DNA from 2 places in the Kocuria gwangalliensis genome. Region 1 is predicted to be linked to the other one. Evidence: predicted binding sites of a transcription regulator. Region 1 holds the regulator's gene; the other holds the start of a gene.
The links. The regulator HrcA, encoded in region 1, represses chaperone genes, less so after heat shock. The targets are predictions, from matches to a motif close to TTNGCACTCGNNNNNNNCGAGTGCNAA.
Positions count from the first base shown of each region.

Region 2: the regulator HrcA is predicted to act here: its motif matches at 2,153-2,179, upstream of groL (chaperonin GroEL).

Region 1 covers NZ_BAABLN010000033.1:38,503-48,706, forward strand. The annotation lists gene ABEA06_RS10480 (LCP family protein) at 1-1,229, opposite strand, end outside; gene ABEA06_RS10485 (GTPase Era) at 1,503-2,549, opposite strand; gene ybeY (rRNA maturation RNase YbeY) at 2,582-3,088, opposite strand; gene ABEA06_RS10495 (PhoH family protein) at 3,085-4,176, opposite strand; gene ABEA06_RS10500 (GerMN domain-containing protein) at 4,360-5,283, shown strand; gene ABEA06_RS10505 (16S rRNA (uracil(1498)-N(3))-methyltransferase) at 5,292-6,053, opposite strand; gene dnaJ (molecular chaperone DnaJ) at 6,050-7,192, opposite strand; gene hrcA (heat-inducible transcriptional repressor HrcA) at 7,266-8,279, opposite strand; gene ABEA06_RS10520 (DUF3097 domain-containing protein) at 8,452-9,318, shown strand; gene ABEA06_RS10525 (DUF4870 domain-containing protein) at 9,488-9,940, shown strand; gene hemW (radical SAM family heme chaperone HemW) at 10,026-10,204, opposite strand, start outside.
Region 2 covers NZ_BAABLN010000071.1:50,996-61,199, forward strand. The annotation lists gene ABEA06_RS14305 (RNase H family protein) at 1-196, opposite strand, end outside; gene groL (chaperonin GroEL) at 364-1,995, opposite strand; gene ABEA06_RS14315 (hypothetical protein) at 2,275-2,913, opposite strand; gene ABEA06_RS14320 (DUF3263 domain-containing protein) at 2,982-3,206, opposite strand; gene ABEA06_RS14325 (uracil-DNA glycosylase) at 3,273-3,956, shown strand; gene ABEA06_RS14330 (siderophore-interacting protein) at 3,976-4,830, shown strand; gene ABEA06_RS14335 (threonine/serine exporter family protein) at 4,834-6,846, opposite strand; gene ABEA06_RS14340 (lipid II:glycine glycyltransferase FemX) at 6,932-8,014, opposite strand; gene ABEA06_RS14345 (FMN-binding glutamate synthase family protein) at 8,106-9,998, opposite strand; gene ABEA06_RS14350 (HPr family phosphocarrier protein) at 10,120-10,204, opposite strand, start outside.

The sequences.
Region 1 (10,204 bases):
CACGAGGGGTTGTAGAAAATTTGGGTTCCTGCCAGGGCCGTGCCGGTCCGGCCGCTTTCCGTCTCGGTGTATCCGGCGTCCTGGAGCAGGTCGACGATGTCTCCTCCTCGATCCGGGTCGCCGGACCGATTGTCCACGGTCACCGGCACCAGTGAAGGTTGGATCTGCGGGACCAATTCCTCATCCGCTTCTTCGGTGCCGGCCGGCAGTGGTTCGGCCGTGGGGCCCGCTGAAGCGGCCTCCGTGGTGGCTGCAGCCGAGGTGCTTGGCGACGGCGTCGCATCAGTCACCGCCCGATCCTGCTGGAGCGTGCCGAACAGTCGTTCGGCGGGCTCCTCGTCCAGGATCAGTCGGTTGGGATCTTCGGGATTGGGGACGCTGGGCACGGTCACGAACGCAATCCGTCCCAGATCGATACCGGCGAACGTCCCGGCGATACCCACCAGTGTGGGCAGGGAGGTCAGACCCTCGTCCACGTGTAGGTTCTGGGTCATGACCTCGGCGATCTTGTAGAGCTGCGGCAGGTTGGTCAACGTGCCATCGTCCTGAATCTTGCGGGTCAGCGAGGCCAAGAAGGACTGCTGTGACCGGATCCGAGACTCGTCGCCGCCGTCCCCGAATGCCGCACGAGAACGCAGGAAGGCCAGCGCCTGATCACCCTCGACCGAGGAAATACCCGCCGGGAGTTTCAGACCGGATTTCGGATCATCCACCGGGTCGTTCACGCACACCTGCACGCCACCCACGGTCGAGGACAATTCCTTGACCGCATTGAAATCCGCGAGCATGAAGTGGTCGATGTCGACACCGGCCACCTGGTTGACCGTGGCCACGGTGCATCCCGGACCACCGTTTTCAATGGCGGAGTTGATCATGTCCCGGTGGGCCGGGAACACCTCGCCCGACTCCGGATCGGTGCATTTGGGGATGTCCACCAGCAGGTCACGCGGGAAGGACACCACGGTCACGGCGTCACGGTTCTCGGTGACATGCACGAGCATCATCACGTCGGTGCGCCCGGCAGCGTCGTCCTCGTCACCGTATTCGCTGTTGCCGGAACCCTCACGAGTGTCCGAGCCCATGACCAGGATGTCCAAGGGACCCTCGCCCACAGTGGACGACCCATCCGACAGGTTGAGCGGACTGCTGTTCAAGTTGCTGCTGAGCCGCAGCGCAGCCACTCCCCCGATCCCGAGAACCGCGATGAGACCGAAGACGACCAGGGTCACGGCGATCCGGCGCGCCGAGGGCCTGTGATCACGGGAACGGTGGTGCCTGCCCGTTTGCTTCAGGTTGATGTGTTCGAACTCATGATCCTCATGGAGCGACTGCTGGTGGGTGGGAGTGTGCCGGGGCGCAGATTCACGTGACGTGTGGGTTGCACGACCGTGTGTGCTGCCTGATTCCACCGAATGTTTCTCCTGCGTCGCTACGTGATGTGGGCTTGGATCCCAGACAGGTTATGGGCTTTTTCCTAAACCCACCTGAGAACGTAAGGGTTCTCAGAAGCCCAGTCGGGACAGCTGCTTGGGGTCACGTTGCCATTCCTTGGCGACCTTCACATGCAGATCCAGGTACACCTTGGTCCCCAGGAGCGCTTCGATCTGGGTGCGGGCCTTGGTGCCGATCTCCCGCAACCGCGATCCGCCCTTGCCGATCACAATGGCCTTTTGGGAAGGCCGTTCGACGAACAGGCTCGCGTGCACGTCCAGCATGGGATTGTTCGCGGGGCGGCCTTCTCGTTCGGTGGCTTCGTCAACGACCACGGCCAGCGAGTGCGGCAGTTCGTCCCGGACACCTTCCAGGGCGGCCTCGCGGATGAGTTCGGCCATCATGGTGATTTCCGGTTCGTCCGTGAGCTCCCCGTCCGGGTACAGCGCCGGTGATTCGGGCATGAGGCTCACGAGCAGCGCCGCGAGTTCCTCGACCTGGAAGCCGTCCTTGGCGCTCACGGGAATCACGTCGCCCCATCCGGCGTCGGACCGGTCCGAACGAGGCTTTTCGTTGCCGGGGGCGACGTTCGACGACGCCGCGCGGCGGCGTCGTCGTTGCTCGCGCTGGGCCTGTTCTTCGGCCATGACCTCGCGGCCGAGTTCGGTGACCGCCACCAGCTGCTCGGCGAGCCGGTCGCGGGGCACGGAATCCGCCTTGGTGACAATGGCGACCACGGGGTTGCGTCCGGCCGCGGCGGCAACTTGCTGTGCGATGTATCGGTCACCCGGGCCGACCTTTTGATCCGCCGGGATGCACATGCCGATCACGTCCACCTCGCCCAGGGTCTCGGCCACAACGTCGTTGAGGCGCTGGCCCAACAGGGTGCGGGGGCGGTGGAGCCCGGGAGTGTCCACCAGGATGAGCTGACCATCAGCACGGTGGACGATGCCCCGAATCGTGTGGCGGGTGGTCTGGGGGCGGTTGGAGGTGATGGCGACCTTGCGCCCCACCAGGGCATTGGTCAACGTGGACTTCCCCACGTTGGGGCGGCCCACGAACACGGCGAATCCCGCGCGGAACTGCTGTTCGGGGGTGTCGTGATGAACCTCAGACATCTCCATGTCCTTTCGCAAAGCGTTGGGCGGGGTTATTTCATGGTTTCGACGGGTGCCTCGTGCCCCAGAAACTCTTCGAGCAAATCCCGCTGCAGGGTGAACATGGCTTCTCGCTCGGTGTCTTCCACGTGGTCGTGTCCGAGCAGGTGCAGCATGCCGTGCACGGTGAGCAGGCACAATTCGTCCTGCGTGCTGTGGCCGGCGGCCTCTGCCTGGCGTTGTGCCACGGGCGGGCACAGCACGATGTCTCCCAGGACACCCAGGCTCGGTTCGGTGACCGTGCCGGCGCGCAGCTCGTCCATGGGGAAGGACATCACATCGGTGGGGCCGGGCAGATCCAGCCACTGCATGTGCAACTCGGCCATTTGTTCCTCGTCGACCACCGAGATGGACAGTTCGGTGTCCGGGTGGATGTGCCAGCGCGTGAAGGCGAGGTCGGCCAACGCCGTCAGTTGCTCCGGATCCACTGCGCGGTAGGACTCGGGGAAGGTCGTTTGTTCTTCCGGGGTTTCCCACGGTGTGTCGATCGAGACGCTCATGAGGGCTCTTGGCCTGGCTCGGCCGTGGTCGAGGCGGCCGCGCGGCGCTCGTCCTTGCGGCGGCGTCTTTCGTTGCGATGCCGATTGGTGGTGTCGAACTGTTCGTAAGCGGAGACGATCTCGCCCACCAGTTCATGGCGAACCACGTCTTGGGCGGTGAGTTCACAGAACGCGATGTCGTCGATGTTCTGGAGCACGTGCTGAACCTGGCGCAGGCCCGATGACGTGCTGCCGGGGAGATCCACCTGGGTGACGTCACCGGTGACCACGATGCGCGAGCCGAAACCCAAGCGCGTGAGGAACATCTTCATTTGCTCCGGCGTAGTGTTCTGAGCCTCGTCCAGGATCACGAACGCATCATTGAGGGTGCGCCCGCGCATGTAGGCCAACGGAGCCACTTCAATGGTGCCCGCCTCCATGAGACGAGGGATGGACTCTGGGTCCATCATGTCGTGCAGCGCATCGTAGAGCGGGCGCAGGTAGGGGTCGATCTTGTCGTTGAGCGATCCCGGCAGGAAGCCCAGGCGCTCGCCGGCCTCCACCGCGGGCCGGGTGAGGATGATGCGGTTGACCTCTTTGGACTGCAGGGCTCGTACGGCCTTGGCCATGGCCAGGTAGGTCTTACCGGTGCCGGCCGGGCCCACACCGAAGACCACGGTGTGCTCGTCAATCGCGTCCACGTAATGCTTCTGGTTCACGGTCTTGGGTCGGATGGTCTTACCGCGGGTGGACAAGATACTCGTGGCCAACGCGCTGGCGGGGCGCATGCCTTCGGCGTCGCGGAGCATGCGGGTCACGCGCATCACGGTCCGTTCCGTGATGTCGGTGCCGCGCTGGGCAAGCACCACGAGCTCTTCGAGCAGGGCCGCGGCCGAACGGGTGTCCTGCACCGGCCCGTCCAAGGCCACATCCATGTCACGCACGGTGATACGCACGTTCGGATAACTCTGCTCCAGCAGGCGCAGGGTGGCGTCCGCCTGGCCCAGGGCGCGCAAAGCGGTGTCACGGTCGGGCATGTGCACCACAACACGCGTGTGGCCTTCGTGGTCTTGGGGTTGCGGTTCATCCCCGGATACATGATCAGTCATTGGGGTCCAGCCTACCGCTCGTTATGTTGCAGGTTGATAACGGTTTCACCCAGGACGCACTTCGGGGTTCATCGCCGCCCTTACCTGTGGGTATGTTGGACCACCGGTACCCGTCACGGACGCCCTCTGCCCGCAACGCGTCCGTGCAGACATTGACGACAGCTCTACCGGGATGGTGAATTCATGGACTCGAGGCATAACTATGCCCGCAGGACCGTCACCATCGCCTCGGCAGGTCTTGCCGTGACCCTGAGCCTCGCCGCGTGCGGGTCAGCTGCTGACCGCGCCACCAATGCCTCCAGCGCCGCGCCCAGAATCGCCTCCGCCCCCGTGAGCACGGACGGCGTGTACGAGGGCGTCGCCACCGAGCAGGCACCCGTGTACTGGGCCGGGACCGATGAGCAGTCGCACTACCTGTTCCGTGAATTCCGCACCGCGCCCGCCGCGGACACCGCGGACCCCGTCGCGGAAGCGGTTGTCATGATGACCAGCCTTGAACCCTTGGACCCGGATTACCGGTCCCTGTGGTCGGCCGTGGAGTCCGTGGGCACATCCGTTTCACCCGACGGCACAATCACCGTTGATCTCCCCGTCACCGCGTTCGCCGGTCAGCTCCCCGCCGACGACGCCGAGCTGGCCCTCCAACAACTGGTGTACACCGTGTCCGCAGCCGCCGTCACCGCGGGGCTGCTTGACGCGGCCACCGCCAAGGAAGTCCGGATTCTGGTGGACGGCCAGCCCGATTACAAGGCCTTCGGCTCGGTGGACCTGCAGGATCCCATCTCCCGTGACGCGTCCATGGCCGCCCCGGTGTGGCTGATCGATCCGCAAACGGGAACCGAGTCCGGCTCGCCCCTGACCCTGTTCGGTCGAGTACTTCCGGAAATCGCATCCGCCACGTGGGAAGTGATCCCCGCTGACGGTGATGAGGCCGTGCAGTCCGGTGAGATCGGCGAGCCAACCGAAACTCCCGCTTCCTCAGCGGGTACGGAATTCAAGATACCCGTGGACCTGCCCGCCGGTGACTACACGGTCCGCGTGACCGGCAGCCCCAAGGACGAGGAGCAGGTCTCCGACGACCATACGGTCACCATCGTGGCCGACTAAGCCGACAGTCAACTCCACCGGCCGGTCAAGGCACACAACGCCGCAAGAGCCGCGGGCCCCGCGGTCGAGGCACGCATCACCTCGCGGCCCAGTTTCAGAGCGTGTGCGCCCGCCGCGGTGAAGTGTTCACGTTCGTGCTCACTGATGCCACCCTCGGGCCCCACGATCAACCCAATGGATGTCGCGGCGGTGAGTTCCTCGGCTCGCAGGGCGCCCCAGGAGGTCTCCGCCGACTCGTGCAATACGAACCAGCGCGTCTCGGGAGTGCTCCGGATCAGGGCGGTCAGGCCGGTGGAGTTCACGTGGTCTCCGAGCTCGGGCCAGCGGGCACGCCGGGACTGCTTGGCCGCGGCGGCCACCGTGGACTCCCATTTACCCAGCATCTTGGCGGCCCGCTCGGCCTTGAGTCGCACAATGCTGCGATCCGCCTGCCACGGAATCACCCGGTCCACACCGAGCTCCGTGGCGCTTTCGGCCGCTTGGAGATCCCGGTCTGCCTTGGCCAGGGCCTGGACCAGGATGAATTCGGTGTCCGGCGCCGGTTCGTGCGCCACTGCGGCCACCCGCACCGTCATCGCATCCTTCTCACCGCGCAGGAATTCACAGGCCGCACGGGTTCCGTGACCGTCCACGAGTTCCAGGGTCTGCCCGGCCCGCAATCTGCGCACGGTCACGGCATGGCGGGCCTCGGCGCCGGTGAGGTCGAAGTCCGCACCGGCGGTTGCCGCGCTCAGTTCACCGCGGTCGACAAAGAAGACCGGGTCCGTCACAGATCGTTGAACCGGTCCTTGAGCCGGGAGAAGAAACCGCCGGAGGACGGAGCGTTCACGGTGGTGGCGTCCGAACGACGCTCGCTGCGCAGTTGCGCCAATTGTTCGAGCAACTCGCGCTGTTCGGAATTGAGATCCTGAGGGGTGTCCACCTCGATGTGCACCTGCAGATCACCGCGGCCTTTACCGCGCAGGTGTGTGACACCCAAGTCATCGAGGGTCACGGTGGCACCCGATTGGGTGCCCGCTGCGACGTCGACGTCGCGGGCGCCGTCGAACGTGTCCAGCTGGACCGTGGTGCCCAACGCGGCCGAGGTCATGGGAATGCGGATGCGCGCGTGCAGGTCGTCGCCTTCGCGGTGGAAAGTGGGGTCTGGGTCGACCTTGAGTTCCACGTAGAGGTCGCCGTTGGGTCCCCCGGCGGTGCCGGCTTCGCCCTGACCCGACAGCCGGATCCGGTTACCGGACTGGATTCCCGCGGGGATCTTGATCGTCAGCGGACGACGATCGCGCACGCGCCCCTCGCCGTAGCACTCGTGGCAGGGGTTCTCGATCACGGTGCCGAATCCGTTACAGGTGGCGCACGGCGCCTGGGTGGTGACCACGCCCAGGATGGACTGCTTCTGGTACTGCATGTGTCCGGAACCTCGGCACATGGAACAGGTGGTGGGGCTGGAGCCCGGTTGGCAGCACGAGCCCTGACAGGTGGGGCAGACGACCGCGGTGTCCACGGTGATGTCCTTTTCCACACCGAACACGGCGTCCTTGAGGGACACGCGCACGTTGATGAGCGCGTCCTGGCCCTGCCGGGTTCGCGATTGGGGGCCGCGCTGGCCCGCGGCGCCCGCGCCCTGGAAGAACGTTTCGAAGATGTCCGCGAACCCGAAGCCGGAGCCGGGGAAGCCCCCGCCGAAGCCGGTGTCGGTTCCGTTCTCGTTTCCGGTGGCGTCGTACACGCGGCGCTTCTCGGGGTCCGCCAGGACGTCGTTCGCGTGGGAGACGCGCTTGAACTCTTCGGCGGCGTCCGGGGAGGGATTCACGTCCGGGTGCAGTTTACGGGCCTTCTTGCGGTAGGCGCGCTTGATCTCTTCCGGGCTGGCATCCCGGGTCACGCCCAGGGTTTCGTAGTGATCGCTCACGATGGAATCGATTCTTCTTTCGTCAGTGTGTAGTACTCAACGCGAATGGGGAACGCTGCCACGGTGGGCGCGGCTACTCCCCCAGCGTGTGGGACAAATAGCGGGCCACGGCTCGCACCGCGGCCATGGTGGAGGGGTAGTCCATGCGGGTGGGGCCGACCACTCCCAGTTTGGACACGGATTGCGGGCCGTAGCCGGTGGCCACCACGGACGTTTCCGCCAGCGGGTCATCGGTGCTGTCCGAGCCGATGCGTACGGCCACACCGCGGGCGTCCTGTTGCATCTCTGACAACAATCGCAGCATGACCACTTGTTCCTCAAGTGCTTCGAGGACTGGTCCGATACTGAGAGCAAAATCACCACTGAAGCGGGCCAGGTTGGCCGTGCCGGCCATGACCAGCCTGTGGTCCTCCGACGACGCCGCCAAAGCACCGAGTGCCTCCGCCACCACGGTGCCCGCCTCGACCAGTTCCGCGGGCAGGCGTTGGGCCGTCCCGGAGGCGGCTGCCTGGACGTCCCGCAGTGACCGTCCGACCACTCCCGCCAGTACCCGCGCCCGCAACTCCATGAGCTCGTGCTCGAGTAGCGCGCGGTGCAAGTCCACGACCCGCTGCAGCACCCTGCCGGAGGTGGGGATGAACACCACGAGCAACGAGGTACCACCCACGTCCACGAGTTCCACGTGGCGCACGGTGGTTCCCGACGCCGCGGGGTATTGAATGAGTGCCACCTGGTGGGTCAGCTGCGCCAGAAAGCGCACGGTCCGTTCCATGGCGTCGTCAAGGTCGCTGGCACCGTCCAGGAAGGACTGGATCGCCCGTTTCTGGGGCGATGACAACGGCCGGAGGGAGGCAATCTGGTCCACGAAGGTCCGGTACCCCTTGTCCGTGGGAATGCGGCCCGAGCTGGTGTGCGGGGCCACGATCAGGCCCTCTTCTTCCAAGGCGGCCATGTCATTGCGGACCGTGGCCGAGGAAACGCTCAACTGATGCCGTTCCACGAGCGCTTTGGATCCCACGGGCTCTCGTGAATGGACGTAGTCCTCCACGATCGCCCGCAAAATTTCGGCTCTGCGCGGTTGGCTCACTCGCTTCACCTCCCCGGCATGGACGGAATTCGGACATGAATCAGGACAGTGACTGTTCCTGGCACTCAACGGATGACAGTGCTAATTGTTTTCAGTGTACCTCCGAGGCGCCAACGCGCCATTTGGTACGCTCGCGGCTGATCATCCATCCCACACGTGAGGACAGCGCATCGTGAGAGCATCCGGTTGGAACTGGGGCCCGCAGGACCTGAGTAGTGCCTCGGTTGCGCGCACCGGCCCCGTGGCGCGAAACACCGCGTTGGAACCGGGCATGGTCCTGGAGGATGCGCAGACCGGTTGGGTGGGTGCCGCGGTCAGCCTGGAAACCATTGGCGGCATGCGCGTGGTGGGTTTGGAGGACCGGCGCGGCAAGATCAAGACCTTCCCGCTGGGCCCGGGTTTCCTGCTGGACGGAGAACCGATCAACCTGGGCCCGCCCGCGCGCAAGACCGGTCCTCGGAAGCCCGCCCGCACCCGATCCGGCTCCGTGGCCGTTGAGGGTTTGCGTGCACGTGTGGCCAAGGAGTCCCGCATCTGGGTGGAGGGCTATCACGACGCCGAACTGGTCGCCAAGGTCTGGGGGCATGACCTGGCTGTGGAGGGCATCGTGGTGGAACCGCTCCATGGAATCGACGACCTGCCGACCGCGGTCCGCGACTTCAACCCCGGCCCCGAGCGGCGCCTGGGCGTTCTGGTGGACCATCTGGTCACAGGCTCCAAGGAATCCAAGATCGCCGCGAACGCGCTGCGCGTACCCGGTGCGCGGGACAATGTGCTGGTGCTGGGCCATCCGTACGTGGATATTTGGCAGGCCGTGAAGCCGTCGGTCCTGGGGTTGGCCGAGTGGCCGGTGATACCACGCGGAATCGACTGGAAAACCGGCATGGCCAAGGCACTGGGTCTGCCCCACAAGACTCCCGCGGACATCGGTCAGGCCTGGCAGGCGATCCTGGCCCGGGTGGATTCCTATGCGGATCTGGAACCGTCGCTGTTGGGACGGGTCGAGGAACTCATCGACTTTCTGACGGCCCCCCGGTAACGAGGCCACCGCTGCGGATTCGCGGGGCCACAGGTCCGCGGATCCTGGTGGTGCGACTAACACCGGCGTCTCAGCGTGGGGCCAGTATCGAGACCTTAGAATGAATCGAAGATTTCCGGCGCAGTGATACTTGGCACTACGGGCTCGTGGCCCCGAAAAGAGATATGTAGTGGTTGATCAACCCCCCTCCCGATCCGGTTCGCGACCGGTCCCCGCAGACAGCCCCCCGTTCGAACGCGTTCCCGCTCGGGCCGAGCCCTTAGACATCTCCCAGGACAAGCAGTTCGCCACCCTCGCGCACCTGGGCGGTGTGGTCGGGGCACTACCCAGCTATGTGATTCACCGCACCCTGGGCGAGCGCGGGCCGTTCACCCGACAGGAGTCCCGGGAAGCGCTCAACTTCTCCCTGTTGCCCACCGTGATCATCCTGGTGGGCATCGGACTGTCATTGATTCCCGCGGTCGGTTGGATCTTTGCCCTGATTGCCTCCCTCACCTGGGTGGTCCTGGCCGCGCAATCGGTGATCGCGGGGATCAAGGTCAACCAGGGTGAGCCCTACCAGTACCGCGGCAACACCCACATGTTCGACAGACTGCAGGCCGACCGCGCAGCCAGGCCCTGAAGGGCTCCTTAGATACGACGCCGCCGCGTCCGGGGTGATCCTGGCGCGGCGGCTTCCGTCCGTCTCCCGTCCCAGGCCGTAACGCTCACCAGTTGAGAAGGCGACGTGTGACGGCGTCGGCCATGAGACGACCCTGGTCGGTGAGGATCACGTGCCCGCCGACAGCGGCGTGGCCGTCCACCCAGCCGTCGGCAATGAGCCCGGCCACGGCGGTGCGCCCCTCGGGGCGCAGGCTCGACGTCTCCAGTCCCTCCCGGACGCGGA
Region 2 (10,204 bases), on a different contig from region 1:
ACAGGATCTTGAGGGGCTCATCCGGTATGTGCCGAGTTGATTCCAGAAGGTTCAGGACTGCGGTGAGTTCACCCATGTTGTTGGTGCCGTGGTCCCAACCACCCGCGCGCCAGGTGTTCTCGTCAATGAACCAGGCCCATCCGGCGGGACCGGGATTTCCCAGGGCAGAACCGTCCGCCGCAGCAATAATTGTCATGCGATCATCTTTGCAAACGACTCCGACAGGCAGTAGCTTCCTCCTGGTCCCCCTCGGTTCGGGCGCGGGCGCACGACAAAGCCCCCGGAACGCCAACTCAATGGCGTCCCGGGGGCTTTGTCAGAGCTGGACCGCGCGAGGCGATCGAGCGTGCCCCGGGGCGGTACTTACATCATGCCGCCCATGCCACCCATGGGATCCGCACCGGCACCGGCCGGAGCCTCGGGCTCGGGCTTGTCGGCCACCACGGCTTCGGTGGTGAGGAACAGACCGGCAATGGAGGCCGCGTTCTGCAGGGCAGAACGGGTCACCTTGACCGGGTCGTTGATCCCCGCGGCCATCAGGTCGGTGTACTCACCGGTTGCGGCGTTGAGACCGTGGCCGGTCTGCAGACCGCGCACCTTGTCGACCACCACACCGGGCTCCATGCCGGCGTTCGCGGCAATCTGCTTGAGCGGTGCGTCGATGGCAACCTTGACGATGTTGGCACCGGTGGCTTCGTCACCGGTCAGCTGCAACTTGTCGAAGGCCTTCTGGCCGGACTGAATGAGTGCCACGCCGCCACCGGCCACGATGCCCTCTTCAACGGCAGCCTTGGCGTTACGCACGGCATCCTCAATGCGGTGCTTGCGTTCCTTGAGCTCCACCTCGGTAGCGGCACCGGCCTTGAGGACTGCCACGCCCCCGGCCAGCTTGGCCAAGCGCTCCTGCAGCTTCTCGCGGTCGTAGTCCGAATCCGAGTTGGCGATCTCGGCGCGGATCTGAGCCACGCGGCCTTCGATCTCGTCCTGGGTGCCGGCGCCGTCGACGATGGTTGTCTCGTCCTTGGTGACGACCACCTTGCGGGCCGTGCCCAGCAGGTCCAGGGTCGCCGACTCCAGGGACAGGCCGACCTCTTCGGTGATGACCTGACCGCCGGTGAGGATGGCGATGTCAGCCAGCTGGGCCTTTCGACGGTCGCCGAAGCCGGGGGCCTTGACGGCCACGGACTTCACGGCACCGCGCATCTTGTTCAGCACGAGCATGGCCAAGGCCTCGCCCTCGACGTCCTCCGCGATGATCAACAGCGGCTTGGAAGCCTGCATGACCTTCTCCAGAACGGGGACCAGGTCCTTCACGTTGGAGATCTTGGAGTTGACGATCAGGATGTAGGGATCCTCGAGGACCGCTTCCTGGCGGTCGGCGTCGGTCACGAAGTAACCGGACAAGTAGCCCTTGTCGAAGCGCATGCCCTCGGTCAGCTCGAGGTCCAACCCAAAGGTGTTGGACTCCTCGACCGTGATGACACCTTCCTTGCCGACCTTTTCCATGGCGGCGGCAATGAGCTTGCCGATCTCGGGGTCAGCGGCGGAGATCGACGCGGTGGCAGCGATCTCTTCCTCGGTCTCGATCTCCTTGGCCGAGGACAGCAGTTCCTCAGTCACGGCGGCAACGGCCTTCTCGATACCGCGCTTGAGCGACAGCGGGTCGGCGCCGGCGGCTACGTTGCGCAGGCCTTCCTTGACCAGGGCCTGTGCGAGCACGGTGGCCGTGGTGGTGCCGTCACCGGCAATGTCGTCGGTCTTCTTGGCAACTTCCTTGACGAGCTCGGCACCGATCTTCTCGTACGGGTCCTCGAGCTCGATTTCCTTGGCGATCGACACACCATCGTTGGTGATGGTGGGAGCGCCCCAGGCCTTCTCCAGAACAACGTTGCGTCCGCGCGGGCCAAGGGTCACCTTGACGGCGTCGGCCAGGGTGTTCAGACCCCGCTCGAGCCCGCGGCGTGCCTCTTCGTCAAATGCGATCATCTTTGCCATGTGTTGCGTCCCTCCTGGACGGTTGACAAACAAATCTGTTCATCACGATGCCCGCGACGGACGATGGTTCGCACGGGTCCTCACCCGCATGAACGCACCTCACCGTGATGGATGGTATCCACCCATTCGCGTGAGTGGGCCTCCCCCGGACCCGGGTTTAGCAGTCCACTCAACTGAGTGCTAAGTCAATACTGGCACTCGACCACGGAGAGTGCAAACATCTTGAGTCAAGAAAACTCAGGTTTCATCCGGGACTGAGGGACCACGGAGTGCTGCCGGTCAGTTACCCGGCGTGGCTACTGCCACCGTTGCGGGTTCCTGTCCCATGCCTGTGCCACCGTCGGCCTGCCCGCCTCGGGCACCCCCCGACTGGGCGTCGGTTCCCGGAACGGTATCCACGGCCGAACCGGATTCTTCCCGTGTGCCCGATTCCTCCGCCGCGCCGTCGCCGGTGTCCGGTAGGGGCACCTGCTCCACTGGCGCTTCAGGGGCGGCCGGAGCCTCGGGAGGTGCCGCGGGTGCCTCGAACGCCGGCGGAGCGGCGGGCACTTCCGGGGCTGCGGGCTGTTCCGAACCGGGCTGGACCCCGTTGTCCGGAGCAACGGGTGCTTCGGGGGCGGCCGGGGTTGCGGGCTGTTCCGGTGACGCCGTGGGGCTCTGTGACGGGGAGGGTTCGGCGGTGCTGGTAGTGATGTTCCCCGAGGGCGCGGGGGAATTTTCCACCGCGTCCTGGGCCGTACGCGGTGCGTTGACGAACGCAACCGCGCCGACGGTGAGCGCCAGAATTCCCGCTCCGACTATGGCGAGGAATCCTTTACGAGAACCGGTGCGCGCCCGAGGGTTATGACCCCGGTGGGCACCTTGACGCGTTCCGTCCTCGGGAACGTCGTCGAATTCGTCACGGGGGTATTCACTCATTGTCCATACTTCCGGTCAGCCACGATTTGCCTCTACTATCCCACGGCCGCGGGCGTTGTCCTACCCCGTCAGCGCTGCCTGGCCCGGCGTAATCGCGAAATGAGCATGGGAGCGAACCGGGCGGCGTCGTCCCGGTCGATCAGCGCATTGAGGCGCTGATAGTAATTGACGGGGCTGAGCCCCAATCGTTGCCGAATGGCCGACTCCTTGGCCCCGCGATATTTCCAGTGTTCGGCTTCGAGCTGCAGGATGGCCTTGTCCAGTGCATCAAGCCCGTTGTCCGGTTCAGCCATGAGAGCCACCATAACCGGTAATCTCATACCCGTTATCCGCACCCGTTATCGATCGGAGACCAGCTCATGTCAGAACCTCGTCCCCTGCACGAGATCATGAGCGATGACTGGGCCCGGGCGCTGCAGCCCGTGGAGTCCACCATTCGTGAGATGGGGGAATTCCTGCGAGCCGAGCATGCTGCCGGGCATCGCACCTTCCCGAGCGGAGACAACATCTTTCGCGCATTTCGCGAACCGATGTCCCGGGTGAAGGTCTTGATCGTGGGGCAGGATCCGTACCCGACCCCGGGACATGCCATGGGGCTCTCGTTCTCGGTGCAACCGCAGGTTCGCCCCATCGCCAGGTCCCTGCAGAACATTTACAAGGAACTGAACACCGATCTGGGGATCACCCCGCCGGAGCACGGCGACCTCTCTTCGTGGTCCGAGCAGGGGGTCATGCTGTTGAACAGGGCCCTGACCGTGCGGGAGGGCGCTCCCGCATCACACCGCGGCAAGGGGTGGGAAACCGTCACGGAATGCGCAATCAAGGCACTGGCCCAACGAGGAACCCCCCTGGTCGCAATCTTGTGGGGTCGCGACGCCCGCGACACCAAACAGTGGCTGGCAGGGGCACCCACAGTCGAATCTGTGCACCCCTCCCCGCTGTCCGCGGCAAGGGGATTCTTCGGTTCGCGCCCGTTCTCCCAAACCAATGAGCTTCTTGCGAACCAGGGTGCCCAACCCGTCAACTGGACGATCGCCGATTAGGATCACCTAGGCTGGGGAGATGGAGAAGACCACTGCGCGGAAGCCGCGGAAACCACAGCTCAACCTCGAGGTGACCGAGCGCCGGGAGCTGTCCCCGGGCATGGTCCGCGTGGTGTGCCGGATCGCCAATCACGCGGATTACCAGGACATTGTTCCTCCGGAGAAGTACGTCAAACTGGTGTTCTTCTCCGACGCCACGCTGGCCGACATTCCCTCCGGAGAGTTCCCCGATTACTGGAGCCTGCGCGATGCCGCGGCACCTGAGGACCTCCCCGTCACCCGCCATATGACGCTGCGTCGGTACGACGCCGCCGCCGGCACCGTATGGATCGATGTCGCCCTGCACGGCACGGAGGGGCACGCGGGACCGTGGGCCGCGACGGCCAAGCCCGGCGATCGTCTGGTGGCCGTCGGGCCGGGTGGCAAATGGGAACCCGATCCGGATGCCTCCTGGACGCTGCTGGCCGGGGACGAGGCCGCGATCCCCGCGGTGCTCGCCAATGTGGAATCCCTCCCGGACACGGCGGAGGGGTTGGCGATTCTCGAGGTGCAGGATCCCGCGCACCGCCACGATCTCAGCGGAGTCACAGTGCCGGAGGGCGTACGGATCCAATGGGTCTACCGGTCAAGCCACCAGCAGGATGAACGCGCCCTCGTGTTGGCCGTGTCCCGGGCCCCGTGGCCCGAGGACCTGTCCGGCATTCAGGTCTTCGTCCACGGCGAGCGCGAGGCCATGAAAGAGGTCCGCAAGGAGTTGTTCGACCGCCGCAACCTGGATCGATCTCAGGTCTCACTGTCCGGGTACTGGGCCGCCGGCCGTACGGAAGACCTCTTCCAGGCCGAGAAGAAGCTCCCCGTGGGGAAAATTCTCTAGCCCTCAGCGGCGCCGGTTCCGCCGGTGCGAGAAGATCTGCATGCGCTCCAGGAACGGGCGCATCAGGTAGTTTCCGAGCACCACACCCGAGGCCATCATGACAATCGATGCCATGGCGTTGATCAGCCCGGTGAAGCCGGTGCCCGCGGTGTCTGCCTCTACGGTGATCGCGTACATGCCGCGGAAAATGGACAACCCCGGCAGCAGGTAGGTCATCGCGGGGATGGCGAGAATGGTTTGCGGAATCCGTGAACGAGCCGCCAGCAATGCGGCAACGCAGCCCGTGGTCACGGCGCCGAGAGCCGTGTCCAGGCGGGCGCCCAGTCCGTACTCGCCACCCACATGGAACACCAACAGCCCTGCCAGGGCGGCAAGAACCGCGGGGAAGATGTGCCGTGGTTTGGCCTGCATGGTCACGGCCACCAAAGCCGTGGAAATGAGCATGAAAACCGTGTTGGTCACTGCATCCGGTGAGGTGAACGAGGATTGCGACACGTCGATGCGTGGCACGCCCAGGTAGCCGGCCAACGCGATACCCACGGCGATCCCGGCGATGATGCCGAGGAACGCCAATGATGTGGACAGCAAACGCCCCACAGCGGTCACTGGGAAGCCATTGATGGCGTCCTGCATGGTCGAGACCATGCGGGTAGTGGGCAGCAGCATGATGATGCCACCGGCAATGACTCTGGGCGGTGACAGGTCCACGCCCAGGGCGGAAATCCCCATGGCCGCGAGCGTCACAATCAATGCATTTGCGGCCAGGGCGAAGAACTCGGGAATACGCCAGGCACCGAGTTTCGCGGACACCAACTGCACGAGCACCGAGGACACCGCCGCCACCAGGGCACCGGCAGCTCCGCCGCCGATCGCCATGGTGATGGTGGCCGCCGCGACCACGGTTGCCAACCACACGGTCCACTTGGGATATGGCTTGGGTTTGGAATTGATGATTGACAGTTGCCGCTCGGCTTCCTTGAGCGGCATGGTCCCCTCGATGATGCGTGTGACCAGTTGGTGCGAATTGGCCAGACCCGCGTAGTTGTCCGTCCACGAGCGCACCACGCGCATGACCGTGTGACTGTAGGTGTTGGGATCGTCCAGGACGTCCTGGCTGGTCCGGGGACCGCTGATTTGTCCCGTGCTCTCCGTGTTGTGGCCCTCCGCGGTCAGCTTTCCCGTCTCGGTGATCTCGGCGACGTAGTTTATGGTCACCGACTGGTTGGTGATGTCCACCTCAAGATTTTCCACCCCGTAGGTCGCGCACACGGCAATGATCGCGTTCTCCACGTCCAGGGCATCGGCACCGTAGTGGAACATGGTCTCGGCCAGCCGCAGCGCAAAATTCAGGGTGCGTCGAGCCTGCCGGTCGCTGCTGTCCCCGAACCGTCTGAGGTTGTGGAACGGCGTAGCCGTGAGTCGGTCCACCACGCGCATGGGTGCGGTCGGGGCGGCGTCGCCCCAGATGATGGACCGTAACTTCTCCTTGGACGATTGCACCGCCCGCGTGCGGGTCGAGGGATAGGCGCCCCGCAGCACCGTGGTGGTGGCCGGGGCCGGCTCGTGGGGCACGCCCGATGTATCTGGCCGTTCCACGGCTGTGGTTTGTCCGGACCCACGGCGAGAAATCTGCGTGACGGGCCTGGTGGCGGCGGCAGCTTGAGAACGCGGTGTCGCCCCGGCCTTATCGGCCTCGATCTGGCCGGGAGTCAGCACCGGCAGCGCACCGACCTGGGAGGACACCGCCCCGTCCTGAGCGGCAACCGATTGCTGGGGCGAGACCGCTGGCTGCACTCCACTCGCGAGCCGAGCGCGGGTTTGTGCCTGGGCGGCCTGGGTCTCCGTGGGTCTGACCAATGATGCCGGGAATCCATGCATGGTGACCGGGCGGGCCGCACCGGTCAGGGAGGTGTCACCACCGGGTCCGAACGGTTCTCCGTCCTGGAATTCGAGGCCGGCCGCGGCCCCCGACGCCGGGTACCCGTGATGGGAAAGCTCCCGAAGTTGTTCGGTCACGCTCACAGTCGTTGGACCTCCCTGACCCCGCGGGTACTGCTAGTGATGTCTTACGGTGTACGGACGGGTTTCAAGCCATCACGAATCAGTAGAACGGCTGCCCGGTCCTGCGTACCCAGAGCTGGCGCTGTACCTTCTCACCAATGTTGGCCCACATTGCATACTTGGCCTTGTTGAGGGGCTGATCCCACACTCCTACGTAGTCCACGACCGTCTTGGTGAAGCTGGTCTTGAACAAACCCAGACCGTAGTAATGGTGATCCTTGTTCTTGAGCTGATCGCTGGGAGGGGTACCGCAGAAGTCGTACTGTTCGATGTCGCACTCGTCCTTGAGGTCCAGGATGGCCCGCCATTGCACCAAGTGGGAATCGCCGTACTGCTTACGGCGCGGTGTGGAACCGCCGTCCTTGTACGTGCCCTTGGAGCCATACGCGATCACGTACGCTCCCACGGAGGGCTCGTCGTCCTCATACGTGAAGTACAGCCGCCCCTGACCCCGCTCGGCAAAATTGGTCCAGAACGCGCGGTAGTACTCATAGGAACGCAGCGTGACCTTGGCGTGTCCCTGACCCACGGAATCCATGAGCGCGTACATGGCGCGCATGTTCTCCTCGGTGAGCTCCACACGCTCCACCTCACAGCCTTCGCGGGTGGCGCGGCGCACGGCGTTACGTCCACGCGAGTGCAGGGACTTGAGCAGCGCCTTCTCATCCGGGGTGGTGTCAAGTACCGCGGTGGAATCATTGGGCTGGATCTCAAAGGACTTCACGAGCCCGCAGCGAGCGAGTAGACCGCTCGCGTAGTCGGAGGCAAGGATCTCGGGTTCGTACTTGATGGCGAACACGCCCTTGGCGGCACCCGCCACGAACTTCCTGTTGGCCTCGACGATCGCGGGCATGTCGTCGATGGACTCCACGTCCGGTCCCTTGATCATGTACCAGATCCTGCCCAGGCCCGGGACGCTCTTTTCGAGGGCCAGGTTGTAGCTGGGTTGAGAACCATCCGTGGCCTCGTAGACCACGTAACGCGGCGCCCACCCGTGGTCCTTCTTGACCTCCGCGAAAGCCCGGGACTGCAACAGGTTGCCGCCGGAGGGATTGGCCGTGACGTGGGAGTCCCACCCGCGGATTTCTTCATCGGTGGCAAAGCGTGCCGTGAATTCTCGCAAGGCTCTCTCAATCCTGGTTCTGTGACTGATGACGCAGCGCCGGAGGCGACGCCGCAGTCAGCGACGCCGCCTCCGAGTGGCTGACAGGACTCTAGTCTACGTCCGGGCTGACACTATCCTCGTCCCCAGGATCCACGTGGTCGTCGCGTGTGCCGGGGTCCCGCACCGTGTGCTGAGCGCCGGGTGCCGTGCCGGGCTGTCCCTCGGGGCGGTTGGTCGTGCCCGCATTGCTCTGCCCCGTGCCCTGAGCGGTCGTGCGCGTGGGTTGGGCAGTTCGGTCCCGCGCAGTGGCCGAGACGGAGCCCCGGTTGGCGCCGGCCATGGCCATTTCGCGGCCCTCCGTGGCTTCGCCCCGGCCCGTGAATTCGGTGCGGTCGTTGTACACGTACTTACCCGGGTGCCCGGAGGTGAAGCGATCCGGGTTGGCGTACTCCCAGTCCTCGCCCCAGCCGCCCTCAACACCCTCGAACAATTCGCCGCGGCCGAGCCAGCGGTACAGCGATTCGTACGAGATGCTCTCCGTCGCGGTGATCCGACGGCGTAGCATCTCGCGGGTCATTTGCTCCGGACGGTCACAGCCCATGGTGGCGATGATCTGCCCGGTCTCCTCAACGGTCAGGCGGTGGTAACGCTCCACCCGGTCACCCTTGGAAGCAACGTCCAGGGCCTGGTACAACCGCGGATCCTGAGTCGCCACGCCCACGGGGCACTTGTTCGTGTGACATTTCTGCGCCTGAATGCAGCCGACGGCCATCATCATGGCGCGAGCGCTCATGCAGAAATCCGCGCCCTGAATGATGTGACGCACAATGTCGTGACCGGAAATCACCTTGCCCGCGGCACCGATCTTGATGCGGTCGCGCAGACCGGAGCCGACCAGGGCGTTGTGCAGTAGGATCACGCCCTCGGTCAGCGGGGTACCCACGTGGTCCTGGTACTCGAGGGGGGCGGCGCCGGTGCCGCCCTCGGAGCCGTCCACAATGATGAAGTCCGGGGTGGTCTTCTCTTCGATCATGGCCTTACAGATCGCCAGGATCTCCACGCGTGAGCCGATGCACAGCTTGAAGCCGATGGGCTTGCCGTTGGACAGTTCACGCAACTGCGCTATGAAGCGAACCAGTTCGCGGGGTGTGGTGAAGGCGGAGTGGCTTGCCGGGGAAATACAGGTTTCTCCCACGGGCACCCCGCGGGCTTCGGCAATCTCCGCCGTGACCTTGGTACCGGGCAGCACACCGCCCAGGCCGGGCTTGGCGCCCTGGGACAGCTTGATCGTAATGGCCTTGACCTGTTCCAGGTTGGACTTCTCCCGGAACTTCTCCGGGTCGAAGCGCCCGTCCGCGGTGCGGGTGCCAAAGTACCCCGAGCCGAATTCCCAGATGAGGTCGGCACCGTACTGCAGGTGGTACTGGGTGAGTCCGCCTTCACCGGTTTCATGTGCAAACCCTCCCTGCGCAGCACCCTTGTTCATGGCGAGAACGGCGTTCTTGGACAGCGATCCGAAGCTCATGGCGGAGATGTTGAGCAGCGAGGCGTCGTAGGGCTGCGTGCAGTCCGGACCACCCAAGCGCACGCGGTGCTCCACTTCGGGAGCGGCCTTGGGCGCAATGGACTGGACGAAGTATTCGTAACCGGGCTGATTGACGTTGAGTTCCGTGCCAAAGGCCTTGTCGCCCTTGAAGCCTTTGGCGCGCGAGTAGATCAATGAGCGCTGATCGCGGTTGAACGGTTTGCCGTCCCAGTTGCGCTCAATGAAGTACTGCTGGATCTCGGGACGGATCTCTTCCAGGAAGTACCGCGCGCGCCCCAGGAGCGGGAAGTTCCGTAGGATCGCGTGCCGGCGTTGGGAGGCGTCACGGATGCCCACGATCAGCAGCAGGATGGACAGCACGGCGGGGATCCACCATCCCCAGGGGCCGAACACCGCGGCCGTCACGGTGACGATCACCGCCGCGATGAGGGTAGCCAAAATGAGAATTCGCACCATGGCATCACCGTACTCCCGAATCGGGCATCGCGGGCGATGTGACCGCCTGTACGGCATATCGGGCACTGCGATCCGCAGTGCCCGATATGTTACTTCTTGAGTGGCTTAGTGAACAGAATTATTATTCCGCATCGTGGTCGGTCTCGATGATGGAGACCAGGTGGTCGAGGGCCTCGTCGGCGCCGTCGCCGTCCGCAGCGAGAATT